One region of the Lutispora sp. QWL-02 genome, then DNA from elsewhere that is predicted to be linked to it. Evidence: a T-box and tRNA genes for the amino acid it is inferred to sense, from the RefSeq annotation. Region 1 holds a T-box; the other holds one or more tRNA genes.
The links. The T-box of region 1 lies ahead of glyQ (glycine--tRNA ligase subunit alpha). A T-box ahead of a tRNA ligase gene usually reads a tRNA of that ligase, here a tRNA-Gly.

Region 1 (3,206 bases):
AATATCAGAAATGATTTGTTAAAGCTTTCCTATGCCGTTTATTTTGCTGAGCTGGCGGACACAGTGACGGATGAAGATATACAAAGTGAAAGATTATTTCTGCTTTTATCAAGAACCTTATATTATCTATCTAATGATGAAATACCTATAGGCATATTATCATGTGCCTATCAGATGCAACTAATGGATTTAAGCGGCTTCAGGCCGTTGATTTCAAAATGTGCAAATTGCGGTAATGAAGAAAGCTTGTGGAAGTTCAGTATCGACTTGGGAGGAGCTTTGTGCAGCCGCTGTTTTACAGCCGACAAAAATGCAGTTAAACTGAGTCCAGGAGCTTTGGAAACATTTGGTCTTTTATTGTCCACACCTATTTCGAGATTAAATACGATAAAAATTGATAATACTATTTTTATAGAGATTGATAAAATTATCAATGTTTTTGTCCAAAAACATTTGGACAAAAGATTTAAATCCATGGATTTTATCAATAACATAAAAAGTCTCGAAAGAGAATAATTATAACTGGTCAATGAAAGGAGAGGGTAAAATGGATATCACGCTGGATAAGATAGACATAATAAGGGACAGGACCGGCGTTTCATATAAGGAAGCCCGGGAGGCACTGACACAGGCCAACGGCAATGTGGTTGATGCCTTAATAAGCATTGAAGAATCAAGCGGCAGAAACTGGACAGAATCAGTATCTGTAAAAGGCAGTGAAGTTATAGATAAACTGAAAGCTGTGGTAAAGTCAGGCAATGTAAATCGAATAAGAGTAAAAAAGGATGATAGTGTAATTTTGGATATACCGGTGACCGCCGGGGCCATAAGTGCTGTAGTTATGCCTCAGATAACTGCCCTGGGAACCGCTGCCGCATTGCTGACCAAATGCACCATTGAAGTTGAAAGGCAAAATAAAGACACAGTAAATGTAAATAATGTTATCAATGATGCTATAGTCAATGCAGCAGATAAAGTCAAAGATTTTGCCGAAGACGTAAAAAATACCAAGCAAAATATGACCAATAGCAATACTGCTGAGGATTGCTGCCCTAAAATTGATACGGACTTGCCCTAATGCTATTGACAAAATAACTTGGTTTTGCTAGATTATATTACAAGAATTATTTTATTGGCTGTGATGGAGAGTAGTAGCTATAACTTGAATTTTAGAGAGCTGGTGGCCGGTGAAAATCAGCATTCGTTTGTGGTAAAGGCACTCCTGAGCTTAATTAACAAGAGGGCGGCATCAGCCGGCCAATAAGGGTGGAACCGCGGAAGATAACCTTTCGTCCCTTACAGGGATGGAAGGTTTTATTTTTTTTACTAAATAAGATTGTAAGGAGGAAAATTTATGACATTTCAAGAGATAATTCTCACGCTGCAAAATTATTGGGCAAAGCATAATTGTATCATTGCACAACCATATGATGTTGAAAAAGGAGCGGGAACCATGAGCCCCTATACTTTTCTTAAAGCATTGGGTCCTGAACCCTGGAGAGTTGCCTATGTAGAACCTTCCAGAAGGCCCGCCGATGCCAGGTATGGTGAAAACCCGAATAGAGTTTATCAGCACCATCAATATCAAGTTATACTAAAGCCTTCTCCTGATAATGTACAGGATTTATATCTGGGAAGCCTTATGGCATTGGGGATAGACCCTAAAAAGCATGATATAAGATTTGTTGAAGATAACTGGGAGGCACCGACTTTAGGAGCATGGGGTTTAGGCTGGGAGGTATGGCTGGACGGTATGGAGATCACGCAGTTTACATATTTCCAGCAAATCGGAGGATTTGACTGTGAACTGGAATCTGCGGAACTGACTTATGGACTGGAGAGAATCGCCATGTATATCCAGGAAATCGATAATGTTTTTGACATTGAATGGGTTAATGGGATAACCTATGGAGATATATTTAAGAAAGCAGAGGTAGAGCATTCGATATACAGTTTTGAGGTGGCTGATACTGATTTGTTGTTCAAGTTCTTTGACTCATACGAAGCTGAGGCTAAGAGGGTTATTGGCGAAGGGCTTATACTTCCGGCTTATGATTATGTGCTTAAATGCTCTCATACCTTTAATGTCTTGGATGCAAGAGGAGCCATAAGCGTGACCGAAAGAACAGGATTCATATCCAGAGTGAGGAATCTGGCGAGGCTGGTTGCACAAGGATATCTGAAACAGCGGGAGGAGATGGACTATCCTCTCAAAAGCAAGGCAGCGGCCTGCGAAAAAGAATGAGAAGGAGGAGAAAAAGTTGAGCAGAGATTTGGTATTTGAAATAGGCACTGAAGAAATCCCGGCAAAGTTTATGAATAAAACCTTAGATCAATTAAAAGAAGTTTCCGAAAAGTCTTTTACGGAAAATAGAATCAATTTTAAGTCCCTTGAGACCTATGGTACTCCAAGAAGACTTGTATTATATGTAAAAGCTTTGGATGAAAAGCAAGAAGATTTAGAAACAGAATTAAAGGGACCTTCAAAAAAAGCGGCTTATGATGCTGAGAGCAATCCCACCAAAGCCCTGTTAGGTTTTGCAAAGGGAAACGGATTAAGTCTGGAAAATGTATATATCAAAGAATTATCCGGTACAGAATACGTATACGGCAGAAAGCATGTCTCGGGCATAGCTGCGAAAGAAGTATTGAAAGAGCTGCTTTCGGAAATTCTAACCTCCATCAGCTTTCCAAAATCCATGAAATGGGGAAACAAGAGCTTTAGATTTGCCAGACCGGTGCGCTGGCTAATGCCAATTTATGGTGATGAGTTGATAGAGTTTGATAAAGACGGCATACCCTGCAGTAAATTTACAAGAGGGCATAGAGTTCTGTCGAAAGATAAGGTTGAGATCGATAGGGCAGAAAACTATTTCGATATACTTAAAAGAGAATATGTGATAGTAGATCAAAACGAGAGAAGAGAAATCATACAAAAGCAATGCGAGAAAATCGCAAAAGAAAAGAACGGAGTGCTTATAAAGGATGAGGAGCTTTTAGAAGAAATAGTTTACTTGGTGGAATATCCGACTGCTTTATTGGGAAGCTTTGAACCGGACTTCCTAAAGCTGCCTAAAGAAGCTATAATAACTCCTATGAAGGAGCATCAAAGATATTTTCCGATAGAAAATGAAAAAGGAGAGCTATTGAACAATTTTATTGCGGTCAGAAATGGCGATGACAGCTTTATCGATGTTGTAAGACAG
Region 2 (3,206 bases), 110 kb from region 1:
CATATATTTGATTCCTTTCGTATTCGCTCAGATATAGATAATATTCTTTTATTATCTTTTTTAATATCTTTGATTCATAATTATTTATAATAACATCACATAAAATTTCAGCCAGCAAATACTTAAGGTCTTCACAGGACCTGGGCTCTTTAAGCTTTGCCATAAATCCTTCTTTCAATCCGCATCTTATGAAGACCGTATCTCCGGCTATATATTCTTCATGCGTTATATTCATATCTTCTCTCTTAATGGATTCCAGCTCTGAATATATATGATTTTTTATCTTTTCATCATTATTTTTAACGGCAATTGTTGTTAAGTACATCTGCTCAACTCCTTCCTGTAAGTATTATTTGTGTTACAGTAACAATTATTCAATTATCATATAAGCTTAAAGCCCTTAAAAATCAATAGCTTATAGGCATTATAGAGCCAATGTCCATGATTTTCTTGCTGCTGAGTATTTTGATATCAATGCCTTTTAAAGCTATAAACTCCATAATTTTATTAAAATCTTTTATTCCTTTTATCGTTCCGGAAACTGCAATGCATTTTTTTGATATGAGGCCTGACGCGCCGCCTATAAATCCATAGTCAAGCCCGATAATATCAATATCTCCGGGATTTATAACTAAAACATCGATCCCGTAATTCTCCATAACTCGTGCAACTCCATGATCATGTGTAATTGCAGAGAATTCATCGATAACACATACCGAGCATTTTGTATATCCTTGCTTCACATGAACTAACTTTATATCCAATTTTTCATAAAAATTTCTTATTTGTACATCCGTATATCTTGTATTGTGGAAAGCCAATTTCCCTATTCTTAATACATTATATGCTATGTTTTGGGGATAGTTTCTTTGAAGCCATGCAGCACCTTTTGTCAATGCAAATCCTTTTTTTAAAAGCTTTGGTGCAAGCTTATCATATATATTCGGTGCAATGACCATGGCGTTGTCCCCTATATGATGGACAAGCATGTCAGGGTGCCCGTTTATTGCCTCATATAGTTCATTGCAGCAATCTGTCCTTATAGCCTCGATCCCCAGCCTTGACAATGAGGATATGATCTCGTCATCGGCTCTATAATCCAACAGAACTGTCTTTATATTATATTCGGGTGTATTTGGCGTTTTAAGATACTTTTCCATACTGATCTCCATATATTGATTTTATATTTTAGCAGTTCTGTTATCATAACTGATAACGATTACAGTAAAATCATATTTATATTGAAAAACAAAAAAACGCTTCCATAAGAAGCATTTTACTTGCTGCAAATATATTTTTGGAGGCGACACCCGGATTTGAACCGGGGGTAAAGGATTTGCAGTCCTCTGCCTTACCACTTGGCTATGTCGCCTAATGGAGCGGGTGACGAGATTCGAACTCGCGACTTTCACCTTGGCAAGGTGACACTCTACCACTGAGTTACACCCGCATATGCTAAAAATGGTGCCTTGGGGCGGAATCGAACCACCGACACGAGGATTTTCAGTCCTCTGCTCTACCGACTGAGCTACCAAGGCTCTAATGGCGACCCAGAACGGGCTCGAACCGTCGACCTCCAGCGTGACAGGCTGGCATTCTAACCAACTGAACTACTGGGCCATTTGATGGTGGGCACAATAGGGCTCGAACCTATGACCCTCTGCTTGTAAGGCAGATGCTCTCCCAGCTGAGCTATGCGCCCATCATGTCTGACGACAAGATTTAGTATACATCATAGAGAGTTCAAAGTCAAGGTGAAAAAATGAAAAATTCATCAAAATAACTATATCATTGTGTGGCCTTTTTCAAAATATCTTGCAGTTCTTCCTTATTGAATAAATACTTTTTGTTGCAAAAATGGCATATCAATTCTGCTTTGCCCTGTTCTGCAATTATTTCGCTGATATCTTTTTTACCTATGCTGATCAATGCTTTTTCCAATCTGTTCCTATTGCAATTGCATCTATAGCTAACTTCTCGTGTTTCATGTATTCTGTATTCGACACCTTTCATTATCTCTTTGATTAGTCCCTGGGCCCCATTTAGGGGTATAACCTCAGTAACAGATTTAATATTTTTAGCATTTTGCTCTATTAACTCAATAATATCCTCTGCAGCGCCAGGCATTACCTGAACAATGAAGCCTCCAGCAGAATCAACTTTACCATCTCTTGCAACCCTTACTCCTAATGCCACGGCAGTCGGAACCTGTTCCGAAGTTGCAAAGTAAGAAGCCACATCTTCTGCTATTTCACCGTTTACAATCGGTACTTGCCCCACATAAGGCTCCTTTAATCCTAAATCCTTGATCACAGTAAATAATCCGTTTTTACCTATAGCGCCCCCTACATCAAGCTTTCCGACTTCATTCAACGGCAGATCTACAAAGGGATTTCCTATATAACCCCTTACATCTCCTGTTTTATCGGACACTACAATAATATTGCCTGCAGGGCCCTTTCCGTTTATTTGTAAAGTTATTTTATCATTTTCTGACTTTACCATAGTTCCCATCATGCTGCCTGCAGTCAACATTCTCCCGAGAGCCGCAGTTGTTACAGGATAGGTATTATGTATCAGCCTGGCTTCTTCAACAATATTTATCGTTGTACATGCCCAAAATCTTATGCTGCCATCATTACTAGTTCCTCTTAGTATAATATCTTTCATTTTTCCTCCCATATATTATTATTTTTACGTCTTTAACTAATATTACAGCCAAGCCGGGTATCTTTATTTTTTTGATATAAAAAACACCCTTTCACTCTCTTCATGGGCTTTAAAAAAAGTAAATTCATCCAGAGTCTCCAAAACATTAAATCCGCATTTGAATAAATTATCGCAAACCTCTTTATTCTTATAAGCCCTTTGAACATGCACTTCTTCTATTCTATTATATAGTTTGTCTTCAGGAATAAAAAAATTCAATACCATAGTTAAAGTAGAAGATGCTGCATCAAATTCGTTTTCCCATGAGTAAAATATCCCGTCTTTTTCTTCAACAAAAGTATTGTTGCCTATGATGCGACTTAATTTATAATAGCTGCTGATGTCAAATATAAATATTCCTCCGCCATTCAGAAGCTGATAAGCTCTTTGAAAAGTGCTTAGCAGCTCATCTTCTTCAAGGACATAATTAATACCGTCACAGGCGCATATAATAGCATCAAAACTTCCAGTCAGGTTCAAATTTTTTATATCTTGCT

Region 2: it has a tRNA-Gly gene. The T-box ahead of glyQ (glycine--tRNA ligase subunit alpha) is inferred to sense a tRNA for this amino acid. The anticodon was not compared.

What each region holds. Positions count from the first base shown of each region.
Region 1 is NZ_CM177762.1:2,413,249-2,416,454, forward strand. Features, by position in the region: gene recO (DNA repair protein RecO) at 1-516, shown strand, start outside; gene AC4HCY_RS11260 (DUF4342 domain-containing protein) at 548-1,078, shown strand; T-box leader at 1,130-1,300, shown strand; gene glyQ (glycine--tRNA ligase subunit alpha) at 1,355-2,245, shown strand; gene glyS (glycine--tRNA ligase subunit beta) at 2,262-3,206, shown strand, end outside.
Region 2 is NZ_CM177762.1:2,521,423-2,524,628, reverse strand. Features, by position in the region: gene ytxC (putative sporulation protein YtxC) at 1-325, opposite strand, end outside; gene AC4HCY_RS11790 (DUF6873 family GME fold protein) at 408-1,160, opposite strand; tRNA gene AC4HCY_RS11785 (tRNA-Cys) at 1,299-1,372, opposite strand; tRNA gene AC4HCY_RS11780 (tRNA-Gly) at 1,376-1,450, opposite strand; tRNA gene AC4HCY_RS11775 (tRNA-Phe) at 1,463-1,538, opposite strand; tRNA gene AC4HCY_RS11770 (tRNA-Asp) at 1,544-1,620, opposite strand; tRNA gene AC4HCY_RS11765 (tRNA-Val) at 1,627-1,702, opposite strand; gene hslO (Hsp33 family molecular chaperone HslO) at 1,789-2,670, opposite strand; gene AC4HCY_RS11755 (class I SAM-dependent DNA methyltransferase) at 2,734-3,206, opposite strand, start outside.